One region of the Micromonospora schwarzwaldensis genome, then DNA from elsewhere that is predicted to be linked to it. Evidence: riboswitches for the same ligand, from Rfam matches in the RefSeq annotation. Region 1 holds a riboswitch; the other holds the start of a gene.
The links. Region 1 has a riboswitch for cobalamin ahead of cobN (cobaltochelatase subunit CobN). Riboswitches for the same ligand answer to the same signal wherever they lie in the genome.
Positions count from the first base shown of each region.

Region 2: another riboswitch for cobalamin. It lies ahead of VKK44_RS27085 (ABC transporter substrate-binding protein); the one in region 1 lies ahead of cobN (cobaltochelatase subunit CobN).

Region 1 covers NZ_CP154796.1:2,052,172-2,059,905, reverse strand. Annotated here, with positions in the region: gene cobO (cob(I)yrinic acid a,c-diamide adenosyltransferase) at 1-578, opposite strand, end outside; partial or broken gene VKK44_RS09315 (VWA domain-containing protein) at 660-2,932, opposite strand; gene cobN (cobaltochelatase subunit CobN) at 2,929-6,597, opposite strand; cobalamin riboswitch at 6,957-7,086, opposite strand; gene bluB (5,6-dimethylbenzimidazole synthase) at 7,263-7,734, opposite strand, start outside.
Region 2 covers NZ_CP154796.1:6,217,504-6,225,237, forward strand. Annotated here, with positions in the region: gene VKK44_RS27075 (ABC transporter ATP-binding protein) at 1-443, opposite strand, end outside; gene VKK44_RS27080 (FecCD family ABC transporter permease) at 440-1,525, opposite strand; gene VKK44_RS27085 (ABC transporter substrate-binding protein) at 1,594-2,526, opposite strand; cobalamin riboswitch at 2,607-2,776, opposite strand; partial or broken gene VKK44_RS27090 (M14 family metallopeptidase) at 2,847-4,157, opposite strand; gene VKK44_RS27095 (C39 family peptidase) at 4,363-5,703, shown strand; gene VKK44_RS27100 (DUF4229 domain-containing protein) at 5,780-6,064, opposite strand; gene VKK44_RS27105 (hypothetical protein) at 6,092-6,520, opposite strand; gene mqnE (aminofutalosine synthase MqnE) at 6,528-7,697, opposite strand.

The DNA.
Region 1 (7,734 bases):
GCGTCCATCGGGTGCTTGACCTTGGTCAGCTCGGCGACCAGATCGGCCGCCTCCACCAGCCGTGGGTCGGCGTCCCGCCCGGTGATCACCACGTGTTGGAAGCCGGGCCGGTCGGCCAGCGTGGCGACCACCTCGTCGACGTCCACCCAGCCCCACTTCATCGGGTAGGTGAACTCGTCCAGCACGTACAGCCCGTACCGCTGGGCGGCCAGGTCGCGCTGGATCTGCCGCCAGCCCTCCAGGGCGTCGGCGGCGTGGTCGGCCGCGCCGCCGCGCTGGATCCAGGACCAGCCCTCGCCCATCTTGTGCCAGGCCACCGGGGCGCCCTGCCCGGTGCGCTCGTGCACCTCGCCGAGCGCCCGGAAGGCGTTCTCCTCGCCGACCCGCCACTTGGCGCTCTTGACGAACTGGAACACCCCGACCGGCAGGCCGGCGGTCCAGGCCCGGAGCGCCATCCCGAACGCGGCGGTCGACTTGCCCTTCATCTGTCCGGTGTGCACGATCAGCAGCGGCCGGTGCCGCCGCTGCCGGGTCGTCAACCCGTCGGCGGGCACCGTGCTCGGCTTCCCCTGCGGCATCAGCGATCTCTCCTCGTCGTCATCCCCGCGACCACTCCCGCGATCTTGCGATTTCGGTCCGCCATGTGTGCGCTTCGTCCGCTATGCCGGCGCAGCAAGTGCACGATCGCGGGCGAGAGGGTGGGTGAGGGCGTTCAGCAGGTGGTGGGGGGCACTGAGCTGGACGGCCAGGCGGCGGGCCAGGTGTAGGCGAACGGGGCCCGATTCGCAGTCGACGACCACGCAGGGTGCGCCGGTGGCGGCAAGGAGCGCCGCCGCCGCGGCCGCCCGCTCCAACGGGCGCGAGCCGGCGGTGGCCCGGCCGTCGGTGACGATGAGCACCAGGGGGCGGCGCTTCGGGTCGCGCAGCCGTTCCCGACGCAGCAGGTCGGCCGTCGCGAGCAGGCCCTCCGCCAGCGGGGTACGCCCGCCGGTGGACATCTCGGCCAGCCGGAGCGAGGCGGCCAGCACCGACGAGGTGGCCGGCAGCACGGTCTGTGCCCCGGCACCCCGGAAGGCGATCACCGCCACCTTGTCCCGCCGCTGGTACGCGTCGGTGAGCAGGGCGAGCACCGCGTCCTTGACGGCCGTCATCCGCTCGCGGGCCCCCATCGACCCGCTGGCATCCACCACGAACAGCACCAGGTTGCCCTCGCGTCCCTCCCGGACCGCCTCGCGCACGTCGTCCCGACGCAGCCGCAGCGGACCGGTGAGGCGGCCCCTGGCCGCCTGGTGCGGCGCAGCCGCGCGGACCGTGGCCGGTAGGTGCAGCGCGGTCACCGGACCGGCCGGCACCCGGGCGCCCGTGGTGCGACCTCGCCCGGTACGGGCGCGGGACCGCCGACCGGGCACCCCGTCCCCCACCCCGGGCGCGGTGAGCAGCCGGGCCTTCAGCCCACCCCGGGGTACGGCCACCGGCTGAGCGCCCGCACCGGCGTCGTCCGGACGGGGTCGGCCCCGGCGCGGGTCGTCGCCGCCGCCCGGGCGACCAGCGTCGGTCCGCCCGTCCCCGCCGTCCGCCGGCCCCCCGACGGGATCGGGTGACCCGCCGTTCCCGCCGGTCGCACCCCCACCGGGTCCACGTCGGTCGGCGCCGTCGGCGCCGCGCCCGGCGGAGTCGAGACCACGGCCGTCCCCGGCGTCCGGGTCTCCGCCGCGCCCGTCCGGGCCGTCCCCGCCGAAACCAGGACCGTCCCCGGCGGGCCCGTCCGAGCCGGCCGGACCACCCGGGCCGCCGTCCTGCGGGCCGCCGCCGTCCGGACCGCGGCCGTCGGTGCCGCCGTCGTCCGGGTCGTCGGGATGCTCGTCCTGGGCGCGCCGCAACGCCTCGTCGAGACGTTTGTCGTCCAGACCGGGGGTGTCGAACGGGTCGCGGCGACGCCGGTGCGGCAGGGCCAGCCGGGCGGCCACCCGGACGTCGTCGACGGTCACCCGGTCCCGCCCGTGCCAGGCCGCGTGCGCCATCGCGGTACGGGCGGTGACGATGTCGGCGCGCATCCCGTCCACGTCGAACGCGGCGCAGACCTCGGCGATCTGGCGCAGCGAGGAGTCCGGCAGCCGCACCCGGGCGAGCCGGTGCCGGGCGTCGGCCACCTGTCGGGCGGTCCGCGCGTCGGCGGCGGCCCAGCGGGCGGCGAAGCCGGCCGGGTCGGCGTCGGCGGCCAGCCGGCGACGGACCACCTCGACCCGGACCGCCGGGTCCCGGCTGGCGCCGACCTCGACGGTGAGCCCGAACCGGTCGAGCAGTTGTGGACGCAGCTCCCCCTCCTCCGGGTTCATCGTCCCGACGAGCAGGAACCGGGCGGCGTGGCTGACCGAGACGCCCTCCCGCTCGACGTGGCTGCGGCCCATCGCGGCGGCGTCGAGCAGCAGGTCGACCAGGTGGTCGTGCAGCAGGTTGACCTCGTCGACGTAGAGCACGCCGCGGTGCGCGGCGGCCAGCAGACCCGGCTCGAAGGCGCGTACCCCCCGGCCGAGGGCCTGCTCCAGGTCCAGCGAGCCGACCACCCGGTCCTCGGCGGCGCCGACCGGCAGCTCGACCAGCCGGGCCGGCGCGGTCTCGGCGGCCACGCCGGCGGGGTGCGGGCCGTCCGGGCAGGTCGGGTCCGGCGCGGCCGGGTCGCAACCGAACCGGCAGCCCGCCACCCGGCGCACCGGCGGCAGCAGACCGGCGAGGGCCCGCACGGCAGTGGACTTGGCGGTGCCCTTCTCGCCCCGCACCAACACCCCGCCGATCGCCGGGGAGACGGCGTTGAGCAGCAGCGCCAGCCGCATGTCGTCCATGCCGAGCACGGCGCTGAACGGATAGGTGCTCACGGTGCCTCCTCGGTTCGCGACTGCGGGGCTCGCAAACCCGGCTCACTCCTCGCGCTCACTGCCGTTCCTCCAGGTCGCCCTCGCTGGCCAGGTACGTGTCGCGGAGCCGGTCCAGGGTGGCCGGCTCCGGCTGGGCCCACAGCCCCCGGTCGGCGGCCTCCAGCAGCCGCTCGGTGATGCCACGCAACGCCCACGGGTTGGACCGCTCGAGGAAGTCGCGGGTGACGTCGTCGAAGACGTAGGCGGCGGCCAGGTGCTCGTACATCCAGTCGTCGACCACCCCGGCGGTGGCGTCGTAGCCGAACAGGTAGTCCACGGTGGCGGCCAGCTCGAAGGCACCCTTGTAGCCGTGCCGGCGCATGGCGGCGATCCACTTCGGGTTGACCACCCGGGCCCGGAACACCCGCCGGGTCTCCTCGCCCAACGTGCGGGTGCGCACGTCGTGCGGCATCGCCGAGTCACCCACGTACGCCTCGGGCGAGGCGCCGGTGAGGTGGCGGACCATCGCCACCATCCCGCCGTGGTACTGGAAGTAGTCGTCGGAGTCGACGATGTCGTGCTCGCGGGTGTCCTGGTTCTTCGCGGCCACCGCGATCCGGGCGAACGAGCGTTCCATGTCGACGCGCGCCTCCCGCCCGTCGAGGCCACGGCCGTAGGCGTAGCCACCCCAGACCGCGTACACCTCGGCGAGGTCGGCGTCACTGCGCCAGGTCCGGGCGTCGATCAGCGGCAGCAGACCCGCGCCGTACGCGCCCGGTCGGGAGCCGAAGATCCGGGTGGTGGCCCGCCGCTCGTCGCCGTGCTCGGCCAGGTCGGCGGCGACGTGCGCGCGGACGAAGTTCTCCGCGTCCGGCTCGTCCAGCGCGGCCACCCGCCGGACGGCGTCGTCGAGCAGCGCCACCACGTGCGGGAACGCGTCGCGGAAGAACCCGGAGATGCGGACCGTGACGTCGACGCGGGGCCGGCCGAGTTCCGCGGTCGGCACCACCTCGACGCCGGTGACCCGCCGCGACCGGTCGTCCCACACGGGTCGACAGCCGAGCAGGGCCAGCACCTCGGCGATGTCGTCGCCCTGGGTACGCATGGCGCTGGTGCCCCACACGGTCAACCCCACCGAGCGGGGATACGCGCCGGTGTCGGCGAGGTGCCGCGCGAGCAGCGAGTCGGCCAGGGCCACGCCGACGTCCCAGGCGTTGCGGCTGGGGATGGCCTTGGGGTCGACGGAGTAGAAGTTGCGACCGGTGGGCAGCACGTTGACCAGCCCCCGGGTGGGAGAGCCGGACGGGCCGGGCGGCACGAAGCGGCCGTCCAGGGCGCCGAGCGTGTTGGCCAGCTCGTCGGTGGTCCGCGCCAGCCGGGGCACCACCTCGGTGGCGGCGAAGCGGAGCACCGCGGCGGCGTCCGGCACGGGCCGGCCGGTCACCTCCGCGACCACCGCCTCGACCGCCTCGACGTCCCACCCGAGGGTCTCCATGCCGACCACCAGCCGGCGTGCCATCGCCTCGATCAGGTCGACGGCGTCGGCGGCGGTGGCGGACGGCCCGTCCACGACGTCGGTGAGCGCCGCCGGCAGGGCCAGGCGCTGGCCCGGCGAGGCGAGCAGCGCCTGTTCGTCGAGCCCGTACGCGCCGGCGAGGGCCTGCCGCAGGCCGGGCAGGGCGCGGGTGCCGCCCCAGACCTGCGGGGCACGCAGCACCGCGAGGACCAGGTTGACCCGCGGTTCGCCGGTGGGTGCGGCGGCGAGGATGTGCAGCCCGTCGCGGATCTGCACGTCCTTGACCTCACAGAGGTAGCCGTCGAGGTGCAGCACGAAGTCGTCGAAGTCGTCGGCGTCGGGCATCGCCTCGGCGTGCAGGTCGTGGTGCAGTTCGGCGGCGCACACCAGGTCCCAGATCTGCGCCCGCACGGTGGGCACCTTGGCCGGGTCGAGGGCCTGCACGGTGGCGTACTCGTCGAGCAGTTGCTCCAGTTTGGCCAGGTCGCCGTAGGTCTCGGCGCGGGCCATCGGCGGCACCAGGTGGTCGACCACGACGGCGTGGGAGCGCCGCTTGGCCTGGGTGCCCTCACCGGGATCGTTGACGATGAACGGGTAGACCAGCGGCAGCTCGCCGAGGACCGCGTCGGGGGCGCAGTCCGCCGCCAGGCCGAGCCCCTTGCCGGGCAGCCACTCGCACGTGCCGTGCTTGCCCAGGTGCACCACGGCGTCCGCGCCGAACCCACCGTCGGCGACCGGCGCGGCGAGCCAGCGGTACGCGGCCAGGTAGTGGTGGCTGGGCGGCAGGTCCGGGTCGTGGTAGATGGCGATCGGGTTCTCCCCGAAGCCGCGCGGCGGCTGGATCAGCAGCATCACGTTGCCGAAGCGCAGCCCGGCCAGCATGATGTCCCCGCCGGTGGTGTACAGCTCGCCGGGCGGCTCGCCCCAGTGCTCGCGCATCCGCTCGCGCAGCGCGGCGGGCACCTCGTCGAACCACCGCCGGTACGTCGACCCCGGGATCCGGGCCTCGGCGGCGAGCTGCTGCTCCGGGGTGAGCCACTCCACGTCGTGGCCGCCCGCGGCGATCAGCGCATGGATCAGGGCGTCGCCGTCGTCGGGCACCGGGGCGTCGCCCAGGTGGTAGCCGGCGTCGGCCAACGCGGCGAACAGCCGGACGGCGGAGGCCGGGGTGTCCAGACCGACCGCGTTGCCGACCCGGGAATGCTTGGTCGGGTACGAGCTGAGCACCACCGCGACGCGCTTCTCGGCGGGGGGCACGTGCCGCAGCCGGGCGTGGCGTACCGCGATGCCGGCCACCCGGGCCGCCCGTTCGGGATCGGCGGCGTAGACCGAGAGCCCGTCGGCGTCGATCTGCTTGAACGAGAACGGCACGGTGATGATCCGGCCGTCGAACTCGGGGATGGCCACCTGCATGGCGGCGTCCAACGGGGACAGTCCGGCGTCGCTGCCGGCCCACTGCTCGCGGGTGCTGGTCAGGCAGAGGGCCTGGATCACCGGCACGTCCAGGGCCGCGAGGGCGCCGACGTCCCAGGCGTCCTCGTCGCCGCCGCCGGAGGCGTCCGCGGCCACCGCGCCACCGGCGGCGAGCACGGTGACCAGCAGCGCGTCGCACCGGCCGAAGAGCCCGAGCGGCCCGGCGCCGGCGGTCAGCCCCCGCAGCGAGCCGCAGAAGATCGGCAGCGCGTTCCCGCCGGCGGCCCGTACCGCGCCGGCGAGCACGTCGACGAAGCCGGTGTTGCCGGCCAGCGCGTGTGCCCGGTAGAAGACGATCCCCACCGTGGGTCGGCCGGGGGCGATCTCCGGATCGCCGTGCACGCCGTAGGCCGGAGCGGGCGCGGGCGGGGCGAAGCCCTCGCCGGTGAGCAGCACCCGGTCGGACAGGAACCGGGCCAGTTGCCCCAGGTTCGCCGGGCCGCCCTCGACCAGGTACGCGAGAGCCTGGCTGACCACGCCCGGCGGCACGGTGGAGGCCGCCATCAGCTCCGCGTCGGGCAGCGCCTCGCCGCCGAGCACCACCGTGGGCACGCCGCTGGCCAGCACGGCGGCCAGCCCGTCCGGCCACGCCTGCCGGCCACCGAGCAGGCGTACGACGGCAAGGGCGACGCCGTCGACGAGCGCGGGTACCGCGTCGGCGTCGACCCGCGCGGGGTTGGCGAGCCGGTAGTCGGCGCCACTGGCGCGGGCGGCCAGCAGATCGGTGTCGGCGGTGGACAGCAACAGGATGCGCACGAGAGGCTCCGGAGGGTGACGCCCGGGGTCATGCGGAGGCGACCGGGGCGAAGCGGGATGGGAGCGACGTCAGCGGGTACGGCGACCCGCGGCGCGGCTCACCGGGACGCGGGTCGGTGAGCGGTCAACGCCGGGGGTACGCGGCCCGGTCGAGAGGGTGAACGGTCCCGGGTGCGCCGACACGGCGCACGCCGTCACAGCCGGAGACTGGTGCGCCGGCACGGCCGGCGACGTGGCCGGCGACGGGTGCGGCGGAGCGTCCGGCGTGCGGGTCATGACGATGTTCGTCGATCAATGAGACGCCGTGCGTCATCGGGTCCTCCTCGGGTGTCCACGCCCTGGGGTACGTCCGACGGCCGAAGTATCCTGGCTCCCGGATCGACGTTCACCCCCGGCCTTCCAACCGCACGCACACGGCCGTGACACGCAAGGGGGGATCACTCCCCGGTGACAGTGGCGGGACCGCGCCGGAATCGCACCGGCTTCCTTCACTGCCGTCAGGCCGCGAATGCTGCCACACCCCCCGACCCCCGGTCAACGCCCCGCCCACCACGGGCGGGCGCGACCATTCCATCGAAATGTGTCCATTAGTGACTTCGGGTGGACCGTCGTCACGGCTGTCCGACCCGGCCTGGACACCGACTCCAGGCCGGGTCGGACAGCCGTCAGCTCGTGGCGGATTCGGGGTTCCAGCGGTCGTGGTGTGTCGCCGCGCGCAAGGGGCGGCGGTGACGCCAGCCGTGCCGTTCGAGGTCGGGTACCGCTTCGAGATGGGTGACGGGGCCGAGGCAGAGCCAGGCGACGGGTCGGATGCCGGCCGGGATGGCGAGCAGTTGCCGGAGAAACGGTTCGCGGTAGAACGACACCCACCCGACGCCGAGGTTCTCGGCGGTGGCGGCCAGCCAGAGATTCTGGATGGCCAGGCACACGGAGTACAGGCCGGCATCGGCGATGGCGTGCCGGCCCAGGACCGCCGGGCTGCCGCGGTCGGGGTCGTAGGTCACCACGACCGACAGCGTGGATTCCAGGATGCCGTCGATCTTGATGCGGGAGAATCGGTGGGCACCCTCGGCGTCGAGGGAGGCGGCGAACGTGTCGCGCTCGGCGTGGACGTGCCGGTGGAACGCTTCGCGGAGG
Region 2 (7,734 bases), 2.9 Mb from region 1:
ACGCGCTGCCGCTCGCCGCCGGAGAGCGTGGCCAACTCGCGGTGGCCGAATCCGGCCAGGTCGAGCCGGTCCAGCACCTGGCGCACGGCCGTCAGGTCGGCGGCGGACTCCCGGCCCAGCGGCGGCATGTAGGGCGTGCGCCCGAGCAGCACGTAGTCGAAGACCGCCATGCCGGCCGGCACCACCGGCGACTGTGCCACGGTGGCCACCACCCGGGCGCGGTCGCGGCGGCGCAGCGCGCGGATCGGCGTACCGAAGAGGGAGACGGCGTCCGGCGCGGGCAGCAGGCCGCCGACGGCGCGCAACAGCGTCGACTTGCCGGCGCCGTTGGGGCCGATGACGGTGACCCACTCGCCCACCGCGACCGTCAGGTCGACGCCGGCCAGGACCGGGCTGCCGCCCAACTCGACCCGCAGGTCACGGACCTCGACGGCGGCGGTCATGCTCCCACCCCGCGGGCGGTCCGCAGGATCAGGACGAAGAACGGGCCGCCGAGCAGCGCGGTCACCACGCCGATGGGGATCTCGGCGGGTGCCGCGGCGGTCCGCGCTACGACGTCGGTCAGCGCCAGGAACGCGCCGCCGAAGAGCATCGACAGCGGCAGGATCACCCGGTGGCTGGAGCCGGCGAGCAGCCGTACGGTGTGCGGCACGATGATGCCCACGAAGCCGATCAGGCCGGAGGCGGAGACCGCGGCGGCGGTGCCCAGCGAGGCGGCGGCGATCAGCAGGTAGCGGGAGCGTTGCGGGTGCAGCCCGAGGCTGGTGGCCTCGTCGTCGCCGAGGGCGAGCACGTCCAGTTCCCGCCGGTGCACCAGCACCACCACGGCGGTGAGCAGGAAGTACGGCAGGACCAGCAGCACGTCGTGCCAGCCGGCGGTGGAGAGCCGCCCGAGCAGCCAGGAGTAGACCTGCTGGAGGCTGTCCGAGTGCGCTTGCAGCAGGTAGGTCTGCCCGGCGGCGAGGAACGCCGACACCGCGACTCCGGCCAGGATCAGCGTGGCCGGCGAGCGGTCCCGGCCGCCGGCGGCGCCGAGCAGGTACGTCATGGCCACCGCGCCGAGCGAGCCGACGAACGCGGCGAGCGGAATGGTGACCGGAAGGCCGGTGAGCGCCCCGCCGGCCCCGGCGCCGAGCACGATCGCCGCGGTGACCGCGAGCCCGGCCCCGGCCGCCACGCCGAGCAGGTACGGGTCGGCCAGCGGGTTGCGGAAGACGCCCTGGTAGCACCCGCCGGCCAGGGCGAGCAGCGCGCCGACGAGCAGACCGAGCACGACCCGGGGCAGGCGCAGCTCGGTGACGATGGCGACCTCCTGCTCGGTGAGCCCGCTGTCCAGGTGCACGCCGGGCAGCAGGTTGAGCAGTTCGGCGGCGACGCTGCCGGGCGGCAGGCTGACCGGGCCGAACGAGACGCCGGCGACCAGCGCGACGAGCACCGCCACCAGGCCGGCGAGCAGCCAGCTCGGGCGCAGCCCGGCCGGCCGGCCGGTGCCGGCGCGGGTGCCGCCCCGGCGGGGGCGGGGCAGCCGGCCGGCCGGCCGGGGCCCGTCGGGGGTCCCGGCCGGCGCGACGTCCGCCGGTCGTACGGCCACGGTCAGGCCGGGACCTTGGCGGTGGCGTCGACGATCGCCTTCAGCAGGTCGACGACGCGCGGGCCCCAGCGGGAGGCGATGTCGTCGTCCAGCGCCACGACCTGGTTGTTCTTGACGGCGGTGAGGCCGGCCCATCCGCTGCGCGCCTTGACCGTGTCGGCGCTCTGCTGGCAGCACTTGGTGTCGGCCAGGAAGACGAAGTCGGGGTTCGCCTTGACGATGACCTCCTGGGAGAGCTGCGGGTAGCCGCCGCTCTTGCCGCCGGCGTCGGCCGCGTCGGCGATGTTCGTAAGCCCCGCGAGCGCGTAGATGGTGCCGATGAACGTCTTGCTGGTCGCGGTGTAAAGCTCCGGGCCCAGCTCGTGGTAGTAGGTCAGCTTCTCGGCGCGCTTGGGCAGGTCCTTGGTGAGCGCGGTGATGTCGTCCTTCATCTTGCGCACCACGGCGTCCGCCTCGGCCGGGTGGCCGGTGAGCTTGCCCAGGTCGGTGAGCTGCCGGTACGTGTCGTCGAGCGTGGTCGCGGCCGGGGTGAGCAGGACCGGGATCTTCAGCGCGACGAGCTGGCTGGCGATCTTGTTGGTGTCGTTGGTGATCACCACCAGGTCGGGGCTCTTCGCGGCGATCGCCTCGGCGTTCGGCTGGTAGCCGGAGAGGTCGGTCTTCGGCGCGTCCGCCGGGTAGTTCGACTGGTCGTCGACGGCGGTGACCTGCTTGCCGGCGCCGATGGCGAAGAGCATCTCGGTCGAGGTCGGCGACAGCGAGACGATCTTCTCGGGGCGCTTGTCCAGCGTCAGGTTGCCCACGCTGGCGGGGAACGAGCCGCCGGACGCGCCGGCAGCGGGGGTGTCGGTCGAGGTCTTCTCGGCGCAGCCGCCGAGAAGCAACACGCCGGCCGCGAGCGCGGTGGCGAAGAGTCGAGGGGTACGTCGGGTCACGGGTCCTCCTGTCGGTCGAGGAGCGTGGTGCTTCGCCGACAGGTGGAAGGCCCGTCCGCGAGGCGCCCTTCCTCGAGAGCGCGTGTCGCGACCGGGCCGCAGGCGACCTGGCTCGTCCCACGTCCGTCGGCGCCGGCGGGAGGCCGACGCCGCGCGTACGGGGCATCACAGTTGCGGGACAGCGCCGGTTTCACACCGGCTTCGCTGTGGCACGGTCGGTGTCACCGTAGCGCACGACCAGCGGAGATCACCCGGACGGGCGGGGTGGGCGGGGACCCCGGTGGGGGTGGAGCCGGGGTCCCCGCCGCCGGGTGAGGTCAGCAGTACTGGCTCTGCTTGCCGATCGCCCGGTACGGGCAGTCGGCGTACTCGGAGAGCGTCAGCACGGCGTCCCGGTTGCGCGAGGTCTGCGCCGGGATCACCTCGTCGGGCGGGTAGAAGCCGCCGCCGGAGGCCGAGCCGGGGTACATCTCGAACGTGTACGCCCAGATCTTGTGGGTGCCCCACATCCAGTCGATGCTGGTGCCGTCCGCGATGTAGAGGTCGCTCGACTGTTCCGGGGTGTAGCCGTTGCTGGCCGCCATCTGCTGGCCGATGGTGGCGAACGTGTTGTACTGGTCGGCGGTCATCCCGGTGGCGGTGTCGCTGTAGGTGTAGCCGTACGGCCAGAGCACCAGCTGGGAATAGGTGTGGAAGTCGATGTTCGCCTTGATCTGCTGCACCCCGCCGACGACCCGGCTGTTGACGAAGTTACGCAGCGCGGCGGTCTCCGGGGCGGAGAAGGCGGACGGGCCGCGGTAGGTGTCCGACGACTTGGTGCTGGACGAGCCGCCGCAGCAGCCCCACTGGTAGCTCCAGTTGCGGTTCAGGTCGGTGCCGACGTACGTGGAGCCGCTGTTGGGCTGCCGGTTCTTCCGCCAGGAGCGGTAGGAGCCGGTGGCGATGTCGTACTCGCTGCCGTCCGGGTTGACGGTGGGCACGATCCAGATCTCCCGGGAGTTGACGATGTTGGTGATCCGGGAGTCGCTGCCGTAGTTGTCGGTGAACAGGTTGAGCAGGTAGATCGCCATCTCGACGGTCAGGTGCTCGCGGGCGTGCTGCTGGGCGTTGAACAGGATCTCCGGTTCGCTCTCGTCGGTGCCGACGTTGTCGGAGATCTTCACGGCCATCAGGTCCCGGCCCTGGTAGGACGTGCCGATGCTGAGCTTGCGGGCGATGCCCGGGTGGTCGGCGACCACCTGGTTCACCACGGCGGTCAGCTCGGCGTAGTCGTGGTAGTTCGAGTCGGCGGGCGGGAACGCGTACGCGGTCGCGCCGCCGGTCGGCGCCGGGGCGACGTCCTTCTCCAGCCGGAAGCCGAGCCGGGTGATCGCGTTCGCCTCGGCGGTGGTCGCCGTGACGTGCAGCACGCCGTGTTCGGAGTAGTCGATGGCGGCGCCGGTGCGGGCGACCGCGGTGCGGTCGGCGACGGTCCGAGGGCCGAGCACCCGGTAGGCGACGGCGGCCGACTCACCGGCCCGGTCCGGGTCGGGGCGGGCGGCGGCCGGCCCGGCGGCGGCGGTGACCAGGATCAGGCCGACGGCGGCGACGAACGCGAGCCGGCGGCGCAGCGGGGACGTGCGGAGGGCCATGGACAACCTCCTCGGGGTACGGGGAGATCCCGTTGTCCGCACACTTCACCAGCAGTCACATGGTCATATCAACATCCGTCGCTGCCATGGACCATCCCGACCTGATCCTCACGTCGGCAATGATTTTCCATGGCTGAACATCTGGCGAAACTTCCCGCCAAGCGCGACAGTGAACGGCAACGATGCCGTCTCCCGTGGAGCTGCCATGTTCGGAAGACCCCTGCGCGCGGTCGCCCTCGCCGGCCTCACCGCGCTCACCCTGCTCGGCACCACCGCACCCGCCCAGGCGCACGGCCCCCGGCCGGGCGTCACCCACGACGAACAGATCACGTTCCAGGACTTCTCCCGCTACCCCGACTGGCGTACCGGCTCGCACCAGGGCACCCGCGCCGTCCCCGGCCGCCACCCGGCGCTCACCATCGACCGCCCGGCGGGCACCACCGAATTCACCGACGAACACACCGGCACCACCCACACCTGGGAGTACGCCACCTGGACCTCACCCGAGCGGCGGATCGGGTTCGACGCCACCGAACTGGTCGCATCGTGGAACGCCAGCACCCCCGCCGGCACCTGGATCCAGGTCGAGCTGCACGGCACCTACACCACCGGGGCACAGACCCCGTGGTACGTGATGGGCCGCTGGGCCTCCGGCGACCAGGACATCAAGCGGTCCACCCTGGACGGCCAGGGTGACCCCTGGTCGAGCATCTGGACCGACACGTTCTCCATCGACGACGCCTCGGCCGGGGTGCTGCTGCGCTCGTACCAGCTCCGGCTGACGCTCTACCGCGCGCCCGGGCAGGCCGCCGCGCCGCAGGTCCGGATGGTCGGCGCGATGGCCTCGAACGTGCCGGACCGGTTCACCGTCACGCCGAGCCGCGGCGGCATCGCCTGGGGCACCGAGCTGGCCGTACCCCGCTACTCGCAGAACGTCCACATCGGCGAGTACCCGGAGTACGACGGCGGCGGCGAGGCGTGGTGCTCCCCCACCTCCACCGAGATGGTGGTCGAGTACTGGGGCCGCAAGCCCTCAGCCGAGGACACCGCCTGGGTCGACCCCGCCTACGCCGACCCGACCGTCGACCACGCCGCCCGGATGACCTACGACCACGAGTACGAGGGCGCCGGCAACTGGCCGTTCAACACCGCGTACGCGGCCGGCTTCCCCGGCCTGGAGGCGCGCGTCACCCGGCTGCACTCGCTGGACGAGGCGGAACGGTTCATCAAGGCCGGGATCCCGGTGGTCACGTCGCAGTCGTTCCTGGCCAGCGAGCTGGACGGGGCGAACTACGGCACCTCCGGGCACCTGTTCGTGATCGTCGGCTTCACCGCCGACGGCGACGTGATCGTCAACGACCCGGCGTCGTCGTCGAACGAGGCGGTGCGCAACGTCTACCAGCGCGAGCAGTTCGAGCAGATCTGGCTGCGCACCAAGCGGTACCGGGCCAACGGCACCGTGGCCTCCGGCTCCGGCGGCATCGCGTACCTGATCAAGCCGACGGACCGGCCCTGGCCGGCCGTGCCCGGCTCGACCAACTGGTGAGCTGAGTGGAGGGGCCCCTTCTTGACGCCTGGCGTCGAGAAGGGGCCCCTCCTCACCGCCTCGCCGCACCGCACCGCTAGTCGCGGCGGTCGGCCCCGGGCTCTCCCGGCTCGGTCCGGTCGTCCCCGGCCAACGCGGAGCGCAGCCGGTCCTTCTCCGCGCGACGGCGCTCCGCCGCCTCGGCCATCTCCCCGGCCATCTCGTCCCGCCAGCCCTTCAGCAGGAAGAACGACAGCGTGGCGGAGAAGACCAACGCCAGCATCAGCCGCAGGAACATGTTCATCTCGACGAACCAGAGGGCCGCCAGCACGGCGACGAACAGCCCGATCCGGCCCAGGGTGTACTTGACCGCCGCGCTCATGCCCGCATTCCCACTCTCTCCGCCGCCTCAGCCCGTCCGCCGGGCCAGCCAGTGCACGCCATGAAACCAGATCACCGCGTAGACCACGGTGAACACCGCCGCGGCCAGCGCGCCGGTGAACAACGCCGGCAGCCCCGCGGCCAGCCCGGCCGCCAGCAACCCGGCCAGCACGCCGACCCCGAGCCCGACCAGCGCGGCCAGCACCCGGGCGGCGCCGAACTCCCAGGCCCGGAAGTCGTCCCAGAACAGCCAGAGCGGCAGGATCACCGCCAGCCAGCCGTTGGTCCCCCCGAACCCGCCGGCGCCGACGGTGGCGAACGCCCACTCGAAGAGCAGCAGCGCCAGCAACCCGATGACCAGGCCGGCGAGCGTCACGCCGAGCAGGTCACCGAGCGTCAGGATGCGCCCCTCGGCGTCCCGCCGAGGAAAACCGCGCTGCTGCTCCCCGGTGCTCATCGCCGGGTCAGGCCCAGACCTGCTGCGGCTCGGAGCGGCGCTCGGCCATCGACGGCGCGGCATCGTACTCACGGACGGTCTCGTAACGGGTGTTCCGCTCCACCGGCCGGAAGCCGGCGTCCCAGATCAGGTGCAGCAGGTCGTCCCGGTGCATGGTGTTCGGCGTGCCGTACGAGTCGGCGTCGTGAGTGATCTTGTATTCCACCACCGAGCCGTCCAGGTCGTCCACGCCGAAGTTCAGCGAGAGCTGGGCCACCGAGAGCCCGTGCATGACCCAGAAGCACTTCACGTGCGGGACGTTGTCGAACAGCAGGCGGGAGACCGCGAACGTCTTGAGCGACTCGGCCGGGGAGGCCATCGTGGTGCGGGCCTGGATCCGGTTGCGGACCTTGCCGTCCGCCGAGTCGACGAAGTCGTGCTGGTAGCGCAGCGGGATGAAGACCTGGAAGCCCCCGGTCTCGTCCTGCAACTCGCGCAGCCGCAGCACGTGGTCGACCCGGTGCCGGGGCTCCTCGATGTGGCCGTAGAGCATGGTCGACGGCGTCTTCATGCCCTTCGAGTGGGCCAGCCGGTGGATCCGCGACCAGTCCTCCCAGTGGCAGGCGTGGTCGACGATGTGCTGCCGGACCTCCCAGTCGAAGATCTCCGCGCCGCCGCCGGTCAGCGACTCCAGCCCGGCGTCCATCAGCTCGTCGAGGATCGCGTCGGCGCCGAGCCCGCTGATCTTCTCGAACCACTGCACCTCGGTCGCGGTGAACGCCTTGAGGTTGACCTTCGGCAGCGCGGCCTTCAGCTCGCGCAGCACCTTGGGGTAGTAGCGCCAGGGCAGCGTCGGGTGCAGGCCGTTGACGATGTGCAGCTCGGTGAGCTGCTCGTCCTCCATCTCCTTGGCCTTGCGGACCGCCTCGTCGATCCGCATCGTGTAGGCGTCCTTCTCGCCCGGCTTGCGCTGGAACGAGCAGTACGCGCACGACGCCGAACAGACGTTTGTCAGATTGAGGTGCCGGTTGACGTTGAACATCACCCGGTCGCCGTTGAGCTCGGTGCGCCTGTGGTGGGCCAGCCGGCCCAGCCAGGTCAGGTCGTCGCTCGCGTAGAGCGCGATGCCGTCCTCGCGGGTCAGCCGCTCCCCCGCGTAGACCTTCGCTTCGAGCTCGCGCTTGAGTCCGGCGTCCATCCGAAAGCCACGTCCTTCCACCTGGGGTCCCGATCGA